Regions from separate parts of the Pseudoalteromonas sp. ABV4_021 genome, predicted to be linked through region 2. Evidence: predicted binding sites of a transcription regulator. Region 2 holds the regulator's gene; each other region holds the start of a gene.
The links. Region 2 encodes FliA, which starts transcription of late flagellar genes. Its sites were predicted from a motif close to CTAAAGNTNNNNNNNNNNNNGCCGATA; they were not measured.

Region 1 (5,862 bases), 1.2 Mb from region 2:
ACGATTGGGAAGGTGCAGCACGTGTAGGCTATCGCAACCAAGACCAATATGTTGATGCGTCAGTTATGACTTCTGGTCCATTAATCGAAGATCAACTTGCGTTTCGTTTTACAGGTCAGCTACTGAGCGGTGAATCGTACGATAACAGTGTAATTTATGAAAGTCACAATCCAACATTTGATTTAGATGAATTAAAAACAACACGACTAAAAGCAAAGTTACTGTGGGAACCATCAGCATTAGAAGATTTTTCGGCACTTTTCACTGTTTCTGATAACCGAGAGAAAGGCGATACCGGGCGTAAATACTTCACAGCAGACAACCCTTGGGATTATATTCCAACAGGTCAACGTTATATGGATACAGACAGCACAACAGTAAGCGCTAAGTTTGACTATAAAGCATCAGACAATATTGCATTTGACTTATTAATTGCAGGTATGGATTACCAATGGGGTTTTGATAGTTATGACCCAGACATTACACGCCAGCAAACACTAACAACCGAAGAACAAAACCTTACTATTGATGGCAAGATGCGCTTCGGGTTAAACAATGATGCGCTTTATGGTTTTGTTGGTTTAGCCTATTTTGAACGTGAGCAAGATTATGAGAGTGTTGGCGGTTCAATTTATCATGGACACGATGAAAGTGACTCAAAAGCGTTGTACGGTGAAGTTAACTTTGAGTTTGCCAATGCCTTTACCCTGATTGTGGGTGGTCGTGTGGAAAAAGAATCACAGTATCGCGATTATTTTGGGAATGATGAGCTATCGGTACTTGACCAAGACAACACCATTACCCTGCCAAAACTAGTACTGCAATATGCCATTTCAGATGTGACAACAGCGACAGTGAGCGCACGTAAAGGCTATAACTCAGCGGGCGGCGCACTCGATTGGTTTGCGGGTGAATACTATTATTATGATTCTGAATCGGTTAATACTTTTGAAACAGGTATTCGCTCTAGCCTAAATAATGGCAATATTAACGTAAGCGCTAACCTTTTTTACAATGACTATTCAGATTACCAAGCAACTAATTTACAGCGCCGTATTTCAAATATCGACTCGGTCGTTACATACGGTTTAGAAGCCGAAATCAGCGCGATGGTAACGCAAGATCTTCGCTTAAACGCAGGTCTTGGCTTAATGAACTCAGAAATAAAAGATGATAGCCCACAATACGAAAGCATTAATGGTAACGAACTCAGTTCAGCACCGGGCATTACAGCCAACTTAGGCGCAAGTTACTGGTTTACCGATGCCTTATCGGCCAAAGCATCCGTTTCATATGTTGATGATTATTACGGTGAAATATCAAATTCAGAAGAGCGCATCGCTGGCGATTACACGGTAGCACGTGTCTCGCTTAACTACGAGCTTGAAAACTGGATCATCAATGCGTTTATCAATAATTTAGCTGATGAAGAAGCGGTTACAGTTTACGAACCAGCAGGTCGTCGTTACCCTGACGGTTATGCAGCGATTGTTGACCCACGTACATTTGGTGGCTCAATCACGTATCGTTTCTAATTAAATAGCCATAAAAAAAACCCCGCAGTTGCGGGGTTTTTTATTGAGAAAGTAGACCTTTATGCCCTAATTTGACTGTAAATCAATTGGTGTCGATTCTTTTGCCTTACCTTGCATAATTGATATTTCAACCCGACGGTTGCGGCGACGCGACTCTTCATCAACATTCGGCTCTAACGGTCTGGTATCTGCGCGACCAATTACCACCATGCGACCTTTGTCAAACGACGGTACTTTTTGCATTTCCGTTGCTACCGCAACAGCGCGCTTAGCAGAAAGATCCCAATTATTAGTGTAAAGCTCGTTGCTCACTTGAAAATCATCGGTATGACCCGATACCGTGATTTCGCCGGGCACATCATTTAGTAACGCCGCTATTTCTTGAATAATCGGCTTAAACTGTGGCTGTAAAAATGCACTACCCGATGGAAACGAGCCATTTTCCCGAATACGGATCACAATTTGCTGACCGAGCGATTCTAATTCAATTGCGCCATCAATAATTTGTTGCTCCAGCTGCTGCGCGATTTTTTTAAGTAGCTCGTTGGTTTTTTCTTGCTGCGCTTCACTGGCGGTCTGTTTAGAGGTACTTGCCGATTCGCCACCTCGGCGATTACCGCGTTGCTCTTGCCTACCACCTGCACTGTCTTCTTCACCGGCTTGAAATTCAAGCATTTGCTGAGTCATCTCAACGGTTTGCTGCTGAATTGTTTCTATCGGCGTTGGGTCGGGCTTACCTGGACGAAACTCCATAGCAATAACGCTAGTACCTTTTGGAATGTCTTTAACTTCAATCTTATTTTGTACACCAAATGCAAACTTCATCGAGCCTGCAATCTGCTTAAACTTCAGTACATCCATTTCTGAGAAAGCTAATAACAATACAAAGAAGCACATTAATAGCGACATTAAATCAGCAAAGGTGCCCATCCACGCCGGTAATCCGGGGGGCGGGCATTTACACTCTTCTGCTTCGTCCGACATCGTCTACCCCTCAGTATCCACTTGGCGTTTAGACTCTGCTAAATAGTTTTTCAAAATACCTTCGATCACTTTTGGATTTTGGCCATCTTGAATACCTAAAATAGCGTCTAAAATTAAGCGCTGATTGAGTTGCTCTTCGTCTTTACGGTTTTCTAATTTAGCTTGAATTGGAATGGCGATTACGTTCGCAAGGAATGCACCATAAAGTGTTGTAAGTAAAGCAACCGCCATTGCTGGACCGATGGCTTTTGGGTCATCCATGTTCGATAACATGGCTACCAGACCAATCAAGGTACCAATCATGCCCATCGCGGGCGCAACATCACCCAATGCTTTAAACAATCCAGCGCCAGCCTCATGACGTGTTGTGGTTAAACTAATATCTTTTTGCAATGTGGCACGCACTACATCAGCGTCATGACCATCCACTAGCATATCAATGCCTTTACGCATAAAAGGGTTAGGGATATCAGCTTCTTCTAGTGCTAAAAAGCCGCCTTTACGGGCTGCATCTGCCAGCTCTACTGATTTTTCGATAAGTTCTTCTGGCGCTTCAATTTTAAACATAAAGGCCTTACCGGCGACTTTACCTATGCCAAAAAATTGCCCCATAGTGTAGTTAGAGAGTACAACAAATAATGAACCACAAAATACAATGAGTACTGAGGGCACATCGACAAACATGCCAATATCACCACCCATGACCATTGCCATCACAATGAAACCGATTGCACCGACAATGCCTATAACCGTTGCTAAATCCACTTTGACTCCCAGTTGTAATACTTATAAACCAAATTTGGGTTTTAAATTTGAGGCTCAATATGCTTGCGTGAAGACAAGATACCGTAACTATTATAATAATTTACTTTTATTTATCGGCAAGCGCTAGCAAAGTATTAGTAATTTATTTTGCATACATCAACTTAGCGTTCAGTAAAAACAGTGGCATGATGTCCGCCCCAGACAGAATCACCTTAATACTGCTAGCAATAAAGTTTAGCCGCATTTATCACAAATTTATGCGCTCTAACCCAACCTTTAACAAATTAATTTAGCTCAAATAGGAGTAAAACAAAGCGTTAAAGCACATTCGTTAGGTTATTTAGCAAGTTAAATTGAATTAGCGCGGCAATAACCATAAAATTAGCCAATTCTTTTTTACTTTGCGTGGCAGGTAACTTATGGCGAGCAAAAAGCCTGAAAATTTAAGCTTCGAAGAAGCCATTTCAGAACTTTCAACAATTGTAACTGAAATGGAACACGGTGATTTGCCTCTCGAAACAGCGTTAAAGCAATTTGAGCGTGGTATTGCCCTCGCCTCAGCTTCATCACAAAAGCTTGAGCAAGCACAACAAAAAGTGCAAATCTTGATGGGGCAAAATGACAATGCCCAACTTGTGGATTTTAACCAATAGGCGTTCCATTGAATTCTGTCGACTCTATAATCTCTGCGTATTTGCCGCGCATTGAAGAAAATTTGAGTGCGCTGAGCACAGCGTCACATCACACGGATGAAAAACTCGTAGCCGCATGTCGCTACAGTTTATTAAATGGTGGAAAACGTTTACGACCGATTTTGGTTTACCTAACAGGTGAATTATTTAACGCCGACAACGCCGACCTAGACCGAATTGCATGCGCAATTGAGTGTATTCATAGCTATTCGTTAGTACACGATGACCTGCCAGCGATGGATGATGATGAACTGCGCCGCGGCAGACCAACATGTCACATTGCCTACGATGAAGCGACTGCAATTTTAGTCGGCGATGCACTGCAGTGTTTAGCATTTGAAACCATTACTGAATCACAATTCAATGGCACTACTGTTAACAACCAGCTAAAAATCGTGAACACGTTAGCAAATGCGTCTGGATTATTAGGTATGTGTGGCGGACAAGCACTTGATATTGCGGCAACCGATTCGGTAATTACCCTAACTCAACTTGAGCAAGTACATAAATTAAAAACCGGTGCATTGCTAAAATCGGCAATTAAAATGGGCGCTCTTGCCGGTAATGCCAACGAATTAGAAATTGCGGCACTAGCACGCTATGCTGAAGCAATTGGCCTTGCATTCCAAGTTCAAGACGACATTCTTGATGTTGAAGGTGATACCCACACCTTAGGTAAACCACAAGGATCAGACATCGAAGCCAACAAAGCAACCTACCCTGCTTTACTCGGTATTGAAGGCGCAAAAGATAAAGCGCGAAATCTTGTGAACCAAGCAATTGACGCTTTGTCTGAAATAGATGCCGATACAGGTCGACTCAAAGCGATTGCAGAATATATAATTGCTAGAGATCACTGATCCCTAGTATGCCAAATAAGCGATAACAATAAATTGGCGACTCATTTTTAGGATAGAATTTAAAACATCATGACATTTGATAGTAGCAAGTATCCATTATTAAGCTTAGCGAATACGCCAGAGCAACTGCGCGAAATACCGCAGCAAAACTTGGCTGAGCTAAGCGATGAACTGAGAGAGTACTTACTTAACTCGGTATCACAAAGTAGTGGGCACCTCGCCTCAGGTCTTGGCACCGTTGAGCTAACTGTGGCGTTGCATTACGTATATAACACACCATTTGACCGTTTGATTTGGGATGTTGGCCATCAGGCGTATCCACATAAAATTTTAACTGGTCGCCGTGAGCAAATGCATACCATTCGCCAAAAAGATGGTTTGCACCCGTTTCCTTTCCGTGAAGAAAGTGAATACGATACCTTTAGCGTAGGCCATTCAAGTACCTCAATTTCTGCGGCACTTGGTATGGCACTGGCGTCTGAAAAAGAAGGCCAAGACCGTAAAGTCGTTGCCGTTATTGGTGATGGTGCGATTACCGCGGGTATGGCATTTGAAGCAATGAATCACGCCGGTGACTTAAACCCCGATATGCTGGTCATTCTAAACGACAACGAAATGTCGATTTCAGAAAACGTAGGTGCGCTCAACAACCACTTTGCGCGTATTCTGTCAGGTAGCTTTTATACCAACATTCGTGAAGGCGGTAAAAAGCTACTGTCAGGCATGCCACCGGTAAAAGAGCTGGCAAGTCGTATGGAAGAGCACCTTAAAGGTATGGTGATCCCAGGTACGTTTTTTGAAGAGTTAGGCTTTAACTACATTGGGCCAATTGATGGCCATGATGTTGGCATGCTAACCGACACCTTACGTAATATGCGTAACTTAAAGGGCCCGCAATTACTTCACGTACGCACTCAAAAAGGTAAAGGCTATAAACCAGCAGAAGCTGATCCAATTGGCTACCACGGCGTACCAAAGTTTGACCCAAGCGAAACCAGCTTACCAAAGTCAAAACCAAGCGCACCT
Region 2 (5,862 bases):
CCGTTTAATTGGGTAATTTTGGTTTTAACCACGTCCATACCCACGCCACGACCAGAAATATCAGAAATCTCTTCTTTGGTAGAGAAACCTGGCGCAAAGATTAAGTTATACGCTTCGTTGTTTGACAGTCGCGCTGCCTGGTCGGCATCTATTACACCTTTACCAATCGCTATACTTTTCAGCTTTTCTGCGTCCATACCCGCACCATCATCTTCAATGGTAAGTAAGATGTGGTCACCTTCTTGTGATGCTGACAGCGTCACCGTACCGGTGCGTGGTTTGCCTGAAGCTTCACGATCATCTGGCATTTCAATACCGTGATCCACCGAGTTACGTACAAGGTGAACTAGCGGATCTGCAAGTGCCTCAACAAGGTTTTTATCTAAATCTGTTTCTTCACCAACTAACTGTAAATTAATTTCTTTTTTCAAGCTGCGAGCTAAGTCGCGTACAACGCGGGGGAAACGGCCAAATACCTTTTTGATTGGCTGCATCCGGGTTTTCATTACCGCGCCTTGTAAGTCTGCGGTCACCACATCTAAGTTAGAAATGGCTTTACCCATACTTTCATTGCTAACGTTAGCACCTAAGCTGACAAGTCGATTTCGAACCAATACCAGTTCACCGACCATGTTCATGATTTGGTCAAGGCGTTTGGTGTCAACACGCACTGTCGTTTCAGCCGGTGGGGCTGCCGGTTTAGCTGGGGCTTTACTTGGCGCTGCAGCTGGCTTGGCTGCACTTGGCGCAGCAGGCTTAGCAGCTGCTGGTTTTGGCTCTGGCGCTTTTGGTTTTGCCGGCGTTGGCTTAGCTGCAGGAGGTGGTGTTGGCGTTGCCGGTTTTGCCGCTGCCGCATCAGTATTAAATGATTTTTCAGCAGTGCTTGGCGCACTGCCCTTACCATGAAGCTCATCAAGTAGGGCTTCGAACTCATCTTCGGTAATGTCTTCATCGTCACCCGATGAAGCCGCAGGAGCTGCACTTTCTGGCGCACTCGTCTCAGACGCGCCACCAAATGAACCAGCCCCATGTAATTCGTCTAGTAAGTTTTCAAATTCATCATCAGTGATTTCATCAGAGTCGCTACTTTCACTCGCTTCTGGCGCTGCATTAGAGGCTGGGCCATTACCAGAGCCGTGTAACTCATCTAACAGGCTTTCAAATTCTTCTTCTGTGATATCGTCAACGCTATCGCCAGAAGATTGTACTTCATCACTTGGCGCATCAGCATCAAATAAAACATCACCGAACGGGTCTTCTTCGACTACTTCTGGTTCGACTATTTCTTCTGCTGGCGCTTCGGCTATAGGTGCTTCATCTGCACTTTCAGGCTGACTAAGTCTATGTAGTTCTGCCAATAGCTGCGGATCAGCAGGATCGGGCTGAGCGCGATTTTGAATGTGAGCAAACATTTCATTGATGGTATCAAGCGCCTGTAAAATCACATCCATTAATTCAGGAGTAACTCTGCGTTGGCCTTGTCGTAAAACATCGAAAATATTTTCTGCGCCGTGACATGCATCAACTAGCTCTGTCATAGACAAGAAGCCAGCGCCCCCTTTTACGGTATGAAACCCTCTAAATATCGCATTCAGTAAATCAGCATCTTCTGGATTATTTTCCAGTTCAACTAACTGTTCTGAGAGCAACTCTAAGATTTCACCGGCTTCGACTAAAAAGTCTTGTAAAATATCTTCATCGACATCAAAGCTCATGCATTTTTCTCCGATTAGAAGCCCAAACTAGACAGCAGATCGTCTACTTCATCTTGACCTGAAACCACATCTTCACGTGATTCAGCATTTATAATTGGACCTTCAGCTACTTGGTCTAATTCACCATCAGCAACCATTTGTTGTTCTTGTTGTATTGTCGTTTCAGGCGATTCATCATGTTCTACAGGTGTGCCAAACACGGTTAACATATGAATCAGGCTATCTTCGACTTCGCGGACAAGCTCGATTACACGTCTAATAACTTGACCTGTGAGGTCCTGATAACCCTGGGCCATGAGCACTTCTGTCATTAATGCATTTAATTTATCAGAATTTGTTTTTGCTTCATCCATAAAGCCGTTTAGCTCATGACATAACACTTTAAACTCACCAACTTTAAGATCTCGCGACATTAATTTGTCCCATTTGGGCTTAATATTGTTGAGACCTGTTTGCAAGTTATCGGCAATAGGCAGCGATGCTTCAACGGCGTCCATCGTTGTATTCGCAGCTTGCTCTGTCATTTCCATAACATAATTGAGACGTTCTTTTGCGTCAGGAATAGACTCAGTTGTTAACGCCGATAAAGTGGTATCAAGTTGAAAATTTTTCAATGAATCATGCAGTTGACGAGTTAGTTTGCCTACCTCACCAAATAATTCATCTTGCTCAATTGCCGTAACTTGCTTTAGCAGCTCTTGCGCTTGTTGTTGCTCATCGTTTTCAAGAAACGCAACTAGCTGCTTAGCTTGTTCTAAGGTAATTTGAGGCGCAGCACTTGCTGACATAAACCTCTCCTTCCCGTTAGCCTAAACGCTCAAAAACTTTATCAAGCTTTGTTTTAAGCGTTGCTGCTGTAAATGGTTTAACGATATAACCGTTTACACCTGCTTGCGCTGCAGCAATGATCTGCTCTTTTTTGGCTTCCGCAGTTACCATTAGTACCGGTATGTGTTTTAGACTGTCATCCGCGCGAATCGCGCGTAGCAAATCTATACCTTGCATACCTGGCATATTCCAATCCGTAACTACAAAGTCAAACTCTTGGTTTTGCAGCATTGGTAGCGCAGTGCTACCGTCGTCTGCTTCTTGCACGTTTGTGAAACCAAGATCTCTTAACAGGTTTTTAATGATTCTTCTCATCGTTGAAAAGTCGTCAACTACAAGAATTTTCATGTTTTTATCCAAAATATCCTCCAGTGAGGTATGCACCTAATTGTTTACTTACTACTTTTATTCTATATCCAGTCATGGACTTTTGCTTTAAGGCGCACCATGGCCTGACTATGTATTTGGCTCACTCTCGATTCACTCACTTCAAGAATCAGCCCAATTTCTTTTAAATTCATTTCATCATTGTAGTAAAGTGACAGCACTAACGCTTCTCTTTCTGGCAAAGTTTGTATTGCCTCTACTAACGCTTTATTAAATTTATCCTGTTGAATATCAACTAATGGATTTTGCTCTTTATTGCCGAGCCCTGCGTCGATGACATCTTCATCAACACCGAGATCTTCAATGCCGATAATTTTACCATTGCTTATATCCCTTAGAATATGATGGTACTCATCTAACGTAATATCAAGTTTTTCAGCTACTTCACTGTCTTTTGGTTCACGTCCGAGTGATGATTCTAACTGATTTATGACCGCGGCGACTTCACGGGCGTTTTTATGTACTGAGCGAGGTACCCAGTCTCCTTTACGCGTTTCATCGATTATTGCACCGCGAATACGAATACCCGCATAGGTTTCAAAGCTCGCACCTTTACTGCCATCAAAGTTCTTAGCAGCCTCAATTAGTCCTATCATGCCCGCCTGAATGAGGTCTTCGACGATAACGCTCGCCGGCAGACGCGCTAAAATATGGTAGGCAATGCGTTTAACCAACGGCGTATGCTGTTCGACAAGTTGCGATAATTGATTTTGATTAGCATAGGCAGCGGTTCTTTTCATAGGCGTTCCTAATTACTAACCAGTTTCTCAATGAAAAACTCTAGGTGTCCTGACGGCTGATTTGGAATTGGCCAGCTCGCCGCTTTAGTCGCAAGTGCTTTGAACGCAATTGCTGCAGGCGATTTTGGAAATACGTCGACAATGGTTTTTTGTTTACGAATCGCTTTTCGAATATTTTCATCAAATGGAACTGTTGCGACTAGCTCAAGCGATACATCTAAAAAGCGGTCAGTTACTTTTGATAACTTTGCGAAAAGCTCTTGGCCTTCTTTTAAGCTGCGTACCATGTTCGCAACTATTTTAAATTTATATACACCGTGCTCACGACTTAACACTTTAATCAGTGCATAAGCATCGGTTATTGACGTTGGTTCATCACACACAACAACAAGCACATCTTGTGAAGCGCGCGAAAAACTAAGCACCATATCTGAAATACCGGCCGCGGTGTCAACAACTAATACATCGTAGTGTGAGTCTAATTCGCCAAAAGCGCGAATAAGGCCAGCGTGTTCTGAAGGCGTTAATTCCACCATGTTTTGAGAGCCAGATGTCGCAGGTACGATTTTCATACCGTACGGCCCTTCAACTAAAATATCTTCAAGGTCACATTCACCTGAAAGCACGTGAGAAAGATTACGTTCTACGCGCAAACCCAGCATTACGTCACAGTTTGCTAAACCCAAATCGGCATCGAGGACCAGTACTTTTTGGCCTTGCTGGGCCATGGCGATTGCCATGTTTAGAGAGACATTAGTTTTACCAACTCCCCCTTTACCTCCAGTTACCGCAATTACTTTTACAGCCTTGTTATTGTTTGTCATTTTCCGCAGGCCACTAGCTTGATCTAATTCTGGGTTAATCATACATTCCTACTGCTTGATGCGCCATGCTTGATGCACGTCTTGCTTGCGCGTTTGTTCGTTTTGCATACAACTGCTGAGCTTTGCTGACCAATTTTTCCGCATTTGCCACACGAATGTCCTCTGGTACACGCTGCCCATTGGTAAGATAGCCTATTGGCAGACGATTTTGAATGGCTACACTGATAATTTCACCTAAACTTAGACATTCATCAAGTTTTGTGAAGATACAACCACTTAACTGTACCTGTTTGAACTGTTTTATCGCCTCTTGCTGTACTTCAAGCTGTGCTGTTGAACTTAACACAAGGTAACTGCGAATATCTACTCGGCTATTGCGCATTAAGGTGTTGAGTTGCTCAGTCAAACGTATATCTCGTTGGCTCATTCCCGCTGTATCAATTAATACTAGACGCTTATTTCTTAAATGATAAAGAATTTCAGTGAGTTCTTCTGCATTTTTAACTTGCTTTACCGGGCAGCCAATAATGCGACCATAAGTCGATAATTGCTCATATGCGCCAATACGATAGGTATCTGTTGTGATTAGCGCGATATTGTTGGCGCCAAATTTTTGTGCGCCAAGTGCAGCTAGCTTTGCAACTGTAGTGGTTTTACCTACACCAGTAGGACCAACTAGCGCATATACGCCACCACGACGCAAAATCTCATTATTTGCAGTGTATAGCTGTTTGCTCAGCATATTAAGCGTTTCTTGCCATGCTTGACGCGGTGCTACGTCATCTGGAATAAAACACGCAAGCTGGTCAGCTACTGCTTCACTGATGCCCATACCTTTCAAACGGTCGAGTAAAAGAGCACGAGTTGGGTCACGGCGTGCCATATCTTCATTCATTAAGCCTGATAGTTGGTGCTCAAGTAACTGTCTGATCGATGCCATTTCATCGCGCATGGCTTGCATTTCATCAAGCGACTGAGCTTGGTTGCCATAACTGCCTTGTTGCTTTGGCTTAGCAAAGCTATCTAGGGCATCTTGCTGTGTCGATGTGAGTGAATCATCGTCATCAAACCAATTACGAGGTTGCTTTGGCTCAGGTGCTTTATCAAATTGAGGTGATTTTTTCGCTTGACGCTCAAGTAATGCCGATAAACTGTCTGCTACCGCTGCTTGTTTTTCAGGGGTCGCCGTTTGTGGTTTTGGCTTAACAAAATTATTACTAAAACGAGGCTTTTCTTCGCTTAACTTAGGCGCTGCTGGTGCAGCTGGCACTGACTTTTCATAATCAACAGCTGCCACAATTTCAACACCATCAGCCATGCGCTTATTTGACATGATAACCGCATCAGGACCTAGCTCATGCTTTACTT
Region 3 (5,862 bases), 160 kb from region 2:
TCAAACATGTTGCAACGTATGCGTGTTTTATCGATTCAATCGGCGAATGGTTCAAACACAGATTCAGACCGTGATGCACTACAAAAAGAGTTTGCTGAATTATCGGCAGAGATAGACCGTGTAGCAAGTGATACAACGTTTGGTGGTGTAAATATCTTAGATGGTACATATGATACAGACTATCAAGTAGGACCAGATGCGAACCAAACAATTCAGGTTAAAATCACGACTAATATGAACTCAACGGGTCTTGCACTTTCAGATGACTCAATTAGTACAGCAGCAGGTGCGCAAACAGCGATTACAGCACTAGATGATGCTTTATCAATCGTAAATGGTGTACGAGCTGACTTAGGTGCGAAGCAAAACCGTTTTAGTTCGACTATTCGTAACTTAAACAATGTTTCAGAAAACGTATCGGCGTCGAAATCACGCATAATGGATACAGACTTTGCGGCGGAGAGTGCAGGCCTTGCACGTAATCAGGTGCTACAACAGGCATCAAGCTCAATGTTAGCTCAGGCAAATCAACAACCACAAATCGCATTGTCGCTAATTGGTTAACACTCTTTCCTAGTTAATCAAGTTAGTACTCCCTCTCTCATAAAAAAGCGGCCTAATGGCCGCTTTTTACTTTTTGTTAAAAAGTTTAAAAAAAAGCTCAAGGGTTTTAGACGGGCGCCGATAACGAAGATGGGACAGAAAACTATCTGTAGCTTACTCTCTCTCTTGCTACTGATAGTTCCTATGTTAATTATTATTGGAGGCTCTCATGGCTTTAAGTGTTAACTCAAATATAATGTCTTTGAATTCTCAAAGACAACTCTCTCGTTCGAGTGAGGCATTATCAACATCATTCCAGCGTTTATCGTCTGGTTTACGTGTAAACAGTGCAGCAGATGATGCGGCAGGTTTACAAATTGGTACACGTTTAAACTCGCAAGTACAGGGTTTGAACCAAGGTGCACGTAATGCGAACGATGGTATTTCACTATCGCAAACAGCAGAAGGTGCGTTAGAAGAAACCTCAAATATGTTGCAACGTATGCGTGTATTGGCAATTCAATCAGCGAATGGTTCAAATACTGATTCGGATCGTGATGCACTGCAAAAAGAATTCACAGAGCTATCTGCTGAGATTGATCGTGTTGCAAGTGATACGAGCTTTGGTGGTGTAAATATTTTAGATGGTACGTACGACACAGACTTCCAAGTTGGTGCGGATGCAAACCAGACTATTACGTTAAAAGTAACGACAAATATGAACTCAACAGGACTTGCGCTTTCTGATGACTCTATCAGTACTGCTGCAGGCGCACAAACAGCTATAGGTGCACTAGATGATGCGTTGTCAACAGTGAACGGTGTACGTGCTGATCTTGGTGCGAAGCAAAACCGTTTTAGTTCGACTATTCGTAACTTAAACAACGTAGCAGAAAATGTAGCAGCATCTAAGTCACGTATCATGGATACAGACTTTGCAGCAGAAAGTGCGGCATTGGCGCGTAACCAAGTATTACAACAGGCTTCAAGCTCAATGTTAGCGCAGGCTAACCAGCAGCCGCAAATTGCGTTGTCATTGCTGTAATAAATAGTAATCGTAATGCTTTTTATAGATCACACTGAGTGGTGTGATCTATAAATATTTGACTGAATAATATCCCTCCCATATACCGTATTCATAGAGCCCAAACTAAACAATTACACCTCTAAACTAGAATAATCAGAACGAATCATGCTTCAAAATTAAAAGCATTTTGTGATTAATTTATTAAAGTAACTCTTTGTTTATTTGTTGGTTATTTTTCTTCTAGTGGCTTACTTGTAAAAATTGATTAAAGAATCTTTTTGACGTGTCGATATCTTAATCAAACGAGTTGTTTGGCGGTAAATACCGCAGATAGAAGAGGGCGAGAATCATGGCTTTATATGTAAATTCAAACATCACATCATTGAACGCACAGCGTCAATTATCAAATTCGACAAATGCGTTAAGCACGTCTTTTCAGCGTTTATCATCAGGTTTACGTGTTAACAGTGCAGCGGACGATGCAGCAGGTCTTCAAATTGGCACACGTTTACAATCGCAAGTAAATGGTGCAAATCAAGGCGCACGTAACGCGAATGATGGTATTTCACTAGCGCAAACAGCAGAAGGTGCACTAGAAGAAACGTCAAACATGTTGCAACGTATGCGTGTTTTATCGATTCAATCGGCGAATGGTTCAAACACAGACTCAGACCGAGATGCACTACAAAAAGAGTTTGCTGAATTATCGGCAGAGATAGACCGTGTAGCAAGTGATACAACGTTTGGTGGTGTAAACATCTTAAATGGTACTTACGATACAGACTATCAAGTAGGACCAGATGCTAACCAAACGATTCAGGTGAAAATTACCACCAACATGAACTCAACGGGTCTTGCACTTTCAGATGATTCAATTAGTACAGCAGCAGGTGCGCAAACAGCGATTACAGCACTAGATGATGCTTTATCAATCGTAAATGGTGTACGAGCTGACTTAGGTGCGAAGCAAAACCGTTTTAGTTCGACTATTCGTAACTTAAACAATGTTTCAGAAAACGTATCGGCGTCAAAATCACGTATCATGGATACGGACTTTGCGGCGGAGAGTGCAGGCCTTGCACGTAATCAGGTGCTACAACAGGCATCAAGCTCAATGTTAGCTCAGGCAAATCAACAGCCACAAATCGCATTATCCCTACTTGGTTAATACTCTCTCCTAATTAACTAAGTTAGTACTCCCTCTCTCATAAGAGTAGCAATATTGCTGCTCTTTTTTTTGTGTGATTTAAAAAAGTACAAAAAAATCACGTGTTTTTGCTAAAGAGTTTATTCCCACTGTCGATATAGTATTTAGTTAAAGAAATTAATTAGATAACAGTTCTTTTTGAGCACAATTGCTCAGAACTAGAGGGTGAATATTATGGCACTATATGTAAATTCAAACGTCACATCATTGAACGCACAGCGTCAATTATCAAATTCAACAAATGCGTTAAGCACGTCTTTTCAGCGTTTATCATCAGGTTTACGTATTAACAGTGCGGCAGATGATGCGGCGGGCTTACAAATTGGTACACGTTTACAATCGCAAGTAAATGGTGCAAATCAAGGCGCACGTAACGCGAATGATGGTATTTCACTATCGCAAACAGCAGAAGGTGCACTAGAAGAAACATCAAACATGCTGCAGCGTATGCGTGTTCTGGCAATTCAATCAGCGAATGGTTCAAATACAGCATCAGATCGCGCAGCACTACAAAAAGAATTTTCTGAACTGTCGAGTGAAATCGACCGTGTTGCTACAGATACAACGTTTGGTGGTGTAAATATTTTAGATGGAACATTTACAGCTGATTTCCAAGTTGGTCCAGATGCGAACCAAGTGATCAATGTTGCTATCGCAACAAGCATGGGGGCTACAGGTTTAGCTGTTAATGATGACACAATTGCGACTGCATCCCAGGCTCAGACAGCGATTACAGCAATTGATGACGCATTGTCTACAGTAAACGGAATACGTGCAGATCTCGGTGCGAAGCAAAACCGTTTTAGTTCGACGATTCGTAACTTGAACAATATTTCTGAAAATGTGTCAGCATCTAAGTCACGTATTATGGATACGGATTTTGCGGCTGAAAGTGCAAGTCTTGCGCGTAATCAGGTGTTACAACAAGCATCAAGCTCAATGTTAGCGCAGGCAAATCAACAGCCACAAATCGCATTATCCCTACTTGGTTAATATTCTCTCCTAATTAACTAAGTTAGTACTCCCTCTCATACAAAAACGGTCAAATGGCCGTTTTTTATTTTTTGTTAAAAAGTTTAAAAAAAAGCTAAAGGGTTTTAGGTGGCCGCCGATAACTAAGATGGGACAGAAAACTATCTGTAGCTTACTCTCTCTCTTGCTACTGATAGTTCCTATGTTAATTATTATTGGAGGCTCTCATGGCTTTAAGTGTTAACTCAAATATAATGTCTTTGAATTCTCAAAGACAACTCTCTCGTTCGAGTGAGGCATTATCAACATCATTCCAGCGTTTATCGTCTGGTTTACGTGTAAACAGTGCGGCAGATGATGCGGCAGGTTTACAAATTGGTACTCGTTTAAACGCGCAGGTACAAGGTTTAAACCAAGGTGCACGTAACGCAAACGATGGTATTTCACTATCGCAAACAGCAGAAGGTGCGTTAGAAGAAACCTCAAATATGTTGCAACGTATGCGTGTATTGGCAATTCAATCAGCGAATGGTTCAAATACAGCATCTGACCGCGCAGCGCTGCAAAAAGAATTTTCTGAACTGTCGAGCGAGATTGACCGCGTAGCTACAGATACGAGCTTTGGTGGTGTGAATATCTTAGATGGTTCATTTACCGCAGCGTTCCAAGTGGGTGCAGACGCAAGTCAAACGATTACAGTAAGTATTGGTACTAGTATGGGCGCAACAGGTCTTGCATTAAATGATGATACTATTGCAACAGCTTCACAAGCACAAACAGCAATTACCGCTCTTGATGATGCGTTGTCAACAGTGAACGGTGTACGTGCTGATCTTGGTGCGAAACAAAACCGTTTTAGTTCGACTATTCGTAATTTAAACAACGTAGCAGAAAATGTAGCAGCGTCTAAGTCACGTATTATGGATACAGACTTTGCAGCAGAAAGTGCGGCATTGGCGCGTAACCAAGTATTACAACAGGCTTCAAGCTCAATGCTAGCGCAGGCTAATCAGCAGCCGCAAATAGCGTTGTCACTGCTGTAACTCAGGTAAGGTGAGGTTGCCCTCACTTTACAGAAATGTAAGTAAGCTTTAAGCACGTTATAGGGCTATAATTGTGTTTAAAGCTGCTCATTCCAAACTTTGGAGTTGCTATGAATTTAAGTGATATTTCAATGACGGCCAATCCAATCCGTGACCCTGTAGATGCCGTTAACCAAGATACAATGGTCAAGCCTAAGAATGATGTTGAGGCTAAGGATAAAAGTGTTATCGAAGAGGTACCTACACCTCTATCTGATGACGAATTGGCGCAAACCTTGCTTGAAACTATTGATAAAGTAAGGCAATTTGCTCAATTGCAATCAAAAAATGTCGATTTTTCAATCGAACGTTTTGATGGACTATCAGTGGTTGTGGTCTCTGATTCACAAACACAGGAAGTGTTAAGGCAGATCCCATCAGAAGAAATGATTGAAGTATCGAAAAAGATTGAACAGTTGCAAACAGAAATCCTAGGCGCGAGCTCAGGTATGTTATTTGATAAAAAAGTGTAATTGAGGTGATTTATGGCTGGTATTACAGCGGCAGGTGTTGGCTCAGGTCTTGATCTCGAAACGATAATAAAAACAACGCTTCTTGCTGAGAAAGAGCCTAAAGAGCAACAATTAAATAAACGTGAAATTCAATATGCAACTGAGCTATCTGGTGTTGGTACGTTTAAATCGGCGTTAGACAACTTTAATTCTGCTTTGGCTGAACTAGCTAAAGAAGAAACTTTTACTGCACGCACGGTGAGTTTTAAAAACGGCCTTGAAGAAGATAAGCAGGCGTTTGAGATTTTTGCTAGTTCGACTGTTCAATCGGGTGAGTTTGCTATTGAGGTGCAAGCCCTTGCTCAAGGCTCAAAACTTAAATCAGCTGCGCTAGGTAGTGCGACAGATCCGGTAGGAAGCGGCAACTTAACATTTGCAGCAGGCGGAAATAGTTTTTCGATTGCAGTTGATGCAGCTGATACTTTAGAAGATATTCGTGAGAAAATTAATGCTGCAGGCGATAATTTTGGTGTCAGTGCTAACATTATTAACTCAGATGCCGGTGCTGTTCTTACATTT
Region 4 (5,862 bases), 750 kb from region 2:
AAACCGCAATAAAACATACATGCAATAAATGCGATCCAGTTTGCGCTACTGTAGCCATAGGCTAGACCGTACCAAGGCACGATGGTAACAGCAGCTAAAAAGGTGATGGTAAAAAAGAGGGTATTAAGCCAAATAATCGGTGGTTTTTTCATTCTTAAAAATCTCAGCGTACACTTGTACGCTAAAATAGTTTTATATGGCCTTTTTATCAAGTGAATTCGACAAAATTCATAAATATTTTTTCTGTGGTAAACTGCGTGCAAATTAGATGGGGGACGTATGTCGGGTATTCGCGCACAACAAAAAGAAAAGACAAGACAGGCTTTAATTGCAGCGGCTTTTAACCAGCTGAGTGCGGAGCATAGCTTCTCTAATTTAAGTTTACGTGAGGTCGCACGCGAAGCGGGAATAGCACCTACGTCTTTTTATCGCCATTTTAAAGATATGAATGAGCTTGGGTTAACCTTAGTTGATGAGGCAGGCTTGATGTTGCGTCAATTGATGCGTCAGGCTCGCCGCCGTATTGAAAGCGGTGGCAGTATTATCAATATATCTGTGTTGACGTTTATGGAGTTTATTGATGAGTCGAGTAACCAGTTCCGTTTATTATTACGAGAGCGTTCGGGTACCTCAAAAGCTTTCAGGGCGGCAGTTGCTCGTGAAATTAAGCACTTTATTCTCGAACTCGCGCATTATTTAGAAAATGAGACTGGTTGTGATGCTAATCACGCGTATATTCAAGCAGAAGCAATGGTTACGTTAGTATTTAACGCAGGCGCTGAAGCGCTTGATCTCACCAAACCACAGCGTGAGCAACTTACCGAGCGCATTATTTGGCAATTGCGTTATATTGCTAAAGGGGCATCAAGCTATACCAAAGAAAAAAAAGCAGCTAAATAGCTGCTTTTTTATGATGAATTTTTTACTTGCGCGTTAGAAATACGCCGGATTCGATATGATGGGTATACGGGAACTGATCAAAAATGGCAAAACGCGCGATTTTATGAGTTTGCGTTAATTGTTGTAGATCTCTTTCCAGCGTATCTGGGTTACATGAAATATAGATAATGTTGTCATACCCTTGCACTAAATCAGTGGTGTCTTTATCTAAACCTGCACGAGGCGGATCGACTAAAATACTTTGACAGTTGTAACTTTTAAGGTCGATACCGTTTAAGCGTGAAAACTCTTTTTCACCATTCATTGCCATAGTGAACTCTTCACTCGACATACGGATTATATCGAGGTTGTCGATTTTGTTTTCGGCAATATTAAATTGTGCGGACTTAACCGATGACTTGGAAATTTCGGTGGCGAGTATGCGATTAAAGCTTGGCGCTAACGCAATTGAAAAGTTACCGTTACCACAATAAAGTTCTAGTAGATCATTATTTAGAGGTTTTGAGACATCGATTGCCCATTCGAGCATTTGCTCGTTTAGCTTGGCGTTTGGCTGAGTAAAGCTATTTTCAACTTGTTGATAAACAAGTTCACGATTATCTACATTCAGCTTTTCGATGACATATTCTTCACCAAGCGCAATTTTTTGCTTGCGAGCTCGGCCAATAAAATCGATATCGAACTCTTCTTTTAGTAACGCTTTTAGCTTATTTGCCTCGTTTACCCATTCGTCATCAAGTTGCTTGTGATAAATTAAGCTAACAAGAATTTGTCCGCTTAGTGTCGACAAATAATCAATTTGGAAGAGTTTACGACGTAAAATTTCATTCGGCTTTAGCAGGTCTAACAAACGTGGCATTAATTCACAAATTAATGGTGCTGCAGGATCAAACTGATCAACTCTGATTTTCTCTTTTGTTTCAGGGTCAAACATAATGTGAAACAAATCTTCACCTTCATGCCACACACGAAACTCTGCACGTTGTCTGTAATTTTTTGCTTCAGACGCAAATACTTCTAATTTGGGCGTGTTAAATTGCGCAAATTGTTGGCTGATACGTTGTTCTTTTTCAGCAAGTTGTTCGTCGTATTGTGAAGTGTCTATTTGAATTACAGGCATATGCTTTTTAACCTCTAGTGTGCGAGTCGCGCTATTGTAGGTTGTGGTTTTTCTTTGTCCAGTTATAGCATAGAAAAAATGTGACATACTTATACTGACTCACTTAAATAACGAGTCATTTACGCGAACTTTTTTGATTGTTAATCACGTTATTATTTATCGATTTAGAAGCACTTCATCAGAAAACTTAGCCTTAGCAACATCGAATTACATACTTAACTAAGTGTGTATTACCTTTATATAGGGAGAACGAATAACGCTTAAATTAATGATTTATACTTAAGTTGTCTACTATTTGGTCGATAAGTAGGTATTCTGAAATGGAGGCAATGATTATGAAAGTGGGTGGATTGGGGTATCAACCTGAAAACAAGTATGGTTTTTCTCAAAATAAACCAAACGAAATAGCACAAAACGCATCGTCTAAAGACGTGTTTACCATGTCTCAACGACTAACAATTGCAAGTCAAATCTCGTATCAAAAAATGATGGGGGCAATGCCATTTGAAAGTAAAGTTGAGCCTACCAAGCCTGAAGACTTATTCGATTTTGAAGAAATAGCAAAGAATGTATTATCTTTTGTTAAAGGTGCTATTTTAGGTGCGAAAGCAGATGGAGCAGATAATGACAAGCTTACCAACATGTTTGAGCAAGCACGCAAAGGCGTCGAACAAGGAATTGGTGAGGCTGTTGAGGAATTAAAAGATAGTGAGCTGTATACCGACGAAATTGAGCAAGGCATTGAGAAAAGTCGAGAGTTAATTTTTGACGGTTTGGATGAGTTTGAGCAATCGATATTCAACCCAGAAAAAAAGGGTCCTTCTGATGCCGCTTTTAATGGTCAAAACTTTTATCAGTTAGATAATGGTGCAAGCTTTGAAATTAAAACAGCTGAAGGTGATATTATCAAGCTGACTTATAATAGCCAGTTCAGTTCATCAGAGCAGTTATCATATAACAAGAGCGAAGAAGGCGAGTCGTTGAGTTATTCGTCTTCTCAATCGAGTTCACAAGCTTACTCATTTTCAGTCGAAGGTGATTTGAATGAAGATGAAGTAGCGGCAATTAATGAACTTATGTCAGATTTGCAAGAAGTTAGTAACGAGTTCTTTAATGGCTCGCTTGATGAAGCCTTTGAGCAAGCAAAAAATCTAAACTTGGACTCCCCACAATTGGTGGCTATGTCGATGAACTTGCAGCAAACAGAAGTCAGAGCAAGTGTGCGAGAATATCAAACGACGCAACCCGGTCGAGAAATTGCTAAGCAATTTGAACCAATAAATGAAGGGCTAAAAGAAAGCTATGACAAAGCGAAGCCACTCAATATTGAAAATCAATTGACGCAACTATTAACTTGGTTGAATCAACAGCAGGCCAATAAAGAGAATCTCTTGGATTACAGTACCAGCTTTTTTGAACAGCTAAATCAAAAGCAACAAAAAGAAAGCTAGGCCATCGCTTGTGAATTAAAAAATCTATGGCAAACTACTCGGGTTAATAACGTATTAGGTCGGGTAGTTTGGCTAAACACATTGTTGTATTTGATTCTGGCATTGGTGGCACATCGGTACTTGAACATATTCAAGCGAGTTTACCGAGTGCAAAATTCAGCTATCTTATGGACAACAAATACCTGCCGTACGGAAAACGCTCTTCACAATTTTTAACGCAGCGTATTACTAGTCTGTTAACTCAATTTATCAAAGTAATTGAGCCTGTCGATATATTGGTTGTTGCCTGTAATACAGCCAGCACACAAACATTAGTGCAACTTCGCGCACAATTTGATTTTCCTATCGTAGGCGTTGTACCAGCAATTAAACCAGCTGCAGAGAAATCCTTAAGCAAACGAATTGGCGTATTAGCAACGCCTGCAACAGTTGCAAATGAATACACCGCAACATTGATTGATGATTTTGCAAGAAGCTGTGAAGTTGACTTATATGGTTCCAGCGAACTAGTAAGATTAGCTGAACACAAGTTCTGGTTTAATACATTAGATATGCAAACGTTAGCTCAAGAACTCGATAAATTAGCAATAAACAGTGAAATTGATCATTTAGTTTTGGGGTGTACGCATTTTCCAATTATTGCAAATGAACTTAAACAGTTAATAAAGCATGATTTACAATTACTCGATTCTGGAGAGGCAATTGCGAATCGTGTATCGAGTCTCATTGGCGAGTGTAATGTGGTAGATAATAAGAAGCAGCCGATAGATTATTATGCTACGGCTGCTTTAGAACAGACTAAATTAAAAATCTCCGTGATTAATGATTAACACTATCATCCGAAGAATTATTGTCATCTGACTTTTGTTTCGCTTCACGCACTTTTAAAGTGCGCTGTTGAAACTCTTTATCATTTAATGCCGAGATAATTTTATCGGCATCCTTTTCTGCGACTTCTACAAAACCAAAGCCGCGACGTTTACCAGTATGCTTATCCTTTAATAGGCGAACAGAGAATATTTTCCCGTGTTGTTCAAATAAACTTCTAACAACCGCTTCGTTTGCCTTATAAGGTAAATTACCAACATAAAGTGATTTACTTGCTTCTTTCTTTTCAGTTGCACCATGAGCAGAAAAGCTTGCAAGAACACCACCAATCAAAATGCCTACAGCAATAGCTAAAGATGAACTTGTAAGTACTGATGATAATGCAAAATGAACTACGGCATAGCCGATAAGAGATGCGATAAAAATTATTATTAATGATTTTTGTTGCGATGAACTCATTTTAAAGATTCCGAATTACACAAATTAAACATAAAATTAACAAATGTTCATGCTTATCTTATCTTACTTTGCTCACAAGGCAATAATATCAGAACAAATAAGCGGTAAAATTATTTAAGTTAAGTTTAAAAAGCCCATTAAACAGGCAAAAACGTATAAAAACGAGCTGTTTTGTACGTATTTCACCCAAACGATCCAAAAAACTAAAAAAAGTTTGAAATAGGGGTTGATCCAAATTCGGATCTCTCTATAATGCGCCTCCACCAACACGGGGAACGACGCAGCATAGCAGCGAATCACGAGTTGGTTGAGTCAAGTAAAACTGACTTTTGAAAGTTTTCAAAATAAAAAGAAAATAATCAAAATTAAGTGTTGACAAAAAAATATGAAAGCGTAACATACGCGGCCCTAACAGCGACGAAGCGTCGCGGCAAGTAAAGCACTTGCAGCGTTCTTTAAACAGCCCTGAGCTGAGAACGTAGTTCTTTAACAAATAGAAGCAATCATCTGTGTGGGCACTCGTACAGATTAAGTTCTAACATACGCTTTAAAAGCGTAACAAAATTTAGACTTAATTGAACTGAGTGACCAACGGAAATAAACATAGTTTATTTCAGCACAGTCAATTCGATATCTCATCTCTTGTAGATGGAATATCAAAATCAGAATTCATTGAGTCGGACTTATGTCCAAAAACACTTTTAATTGAAGAGTTTGATCATGGCTCAGATTGAACGCTGGCGGCAGGCCTAACACATGCAAGTCGAGCGGTAACATTTCTAGCTTGCTAGAAGATGACGAGCGGCGGACGGGTGAGTAATGCTTGGGAACATGCCTTTAGGTGGGGGACAACCATTGGAAACGATGGCTAATACCGCATAATGTCTACGGACCAAAGGGGGCTTCGGCTCTCGCCTTTAGATTGGCCCAAGTGGGATTAGCTAGTTGGTGAGGTAATGGCTCACCAAGGCGACGATCCCTAGCTGGTTTGAGAGGATGATCAGCCACACTGGAACTGAGACACGGTCCAGACTCCTACGGGAGGCAGCAGTGGGGAATATTGCACAATGGGCGCAAGCCTGATGCAGCCATGCCGCGTGTGTG

Region 1: pomA (flagellar motor protein PomA) is a predicted target of FliA. The motif match lies at 3,396-3,422, and genes of this name have one in related genera.
Region 3: ACXAFE_RS03815 (flagellin N-terminal helical domain-containing protein) is a predicted target of FliA. The motif match lies at 3,865-3,891, and genes of this name have one in related genera.
Region 4: ACXAFE_RS01095 (DUF5610 domain-containing protein) is a predicted target of FliA. The motif match lies at 2,299-2,325, and genes of this name have one in related genera.

The regions. Positions count from the first base shown of each region.
Region 1 is NZ_JBSWVB010000001.1:2,176,590-2,182,451, forward strand. Features, by position in the region: gene ACXAFE_RS10150 (TonB-dependent receptor) at 1-1,535, shown strand, start outside; gene ACXAFE_RS10155 (flagellar motor protein MotB) at 1,602-2,519, opposite strand; gene pomA (flagellar motor protein PomA) at 2,523-3,284, opposite strand; gene xseB (exodeoxyribonuclease VII small subunit) at 3,704-3,937, shown strand; gene ispA ((2E,6E)-farnesyl diphosphate synthase) at 3,979-4,836, shown strand; gene dxs (1-deoxy-D-xylulose-5-phosphate synthase) at 4,906-5,862, shown strand, end outside.
Region 2 is NZ_JBSWVB010000001.1:970,342-976,203, reverse strand. Features, by position in the region: gene ACXAFE_RS04610 (chemotaxis protein CheA) at 1-1,715, opposite strand, end outside; gene ACXAFE_RS04605 (protein phosphatase CheZ) at 1,730-2,503, opposite strand; gene cheY (chemotaxis response regulator CheY) at 2,520-2,903, opposite strand; gene ACXAFE_RS04595 (RNA polymerase sigma factor FliA) at 2,954-3,670, opposite strand; gene ACXAFE_RS04590 (MinD/ParA family ATP-binding protein) at 3,679-4,536, opposite strand; gene flhF (flagellar biosynthesis protein FlhF) at 4,529-5,862, opposite strand, start outside.
Region 3 is NZ_JBSWVB010000001.1:810,493-816,354, forward strand. Features, by position in the region: gene ACXAFE_RS03795 (flagellin N-terminal helical domain-containing protein) at 1-564, shown strand, start outside; gene ACXAFE_RS03800 (flagellin N-terminal helical domain-containing protein) at 773-1,588, shown strand; gene ACXAFE_RS03805 (flagellin N-terminal helical domain-containing protein) at 1,920-2,738, shown strand; gene ACXAFE_RS03810 (flagellin domain-containing protein) at 2,952-3,770, shown strand; gene ACXAFE_RS03815 (flagellin N-terminal helical domain-containing protein) at 3,977-4,792, shown strand; gene ACXAFE_RS03820 (flagellar protein FlaG) at 4,903-5,304, shown strand; gene fliD (flagellar filament capping protein FliD) at 5,317-5,862, shown strand, end outside.
Region 4 is NZ_JBSWVB010000001.1:224,311-230,172, forward strand. Features, by position in the region: gene ACXAFE_RS01080 (acyl-CoA desaturase) at 1-152, opposite strand, end outside; gene fabR (HTH-type transcriptional repressor FabR) at 280-900, shown strand; gene trmA (tRNA (uridine(54)-C5)-methyltransferase TrmA) at 923-2,020, opposite strand; gene ACXAFE_RS01095 (DUF5610 domain-containing protein) at 2,341-3,471, shown strand; gene murI (glutamate racemase) at 3,540-4,301, shown strand; gene ACXAFE_RS01105 (RNA recognition motif domain-containing protein) at 4,291-4,758, opposite strand; rRNA gene ACXAFE_RS01110 (16S ribosomal RNA) at 5,461-5,862, shown strand, end outside.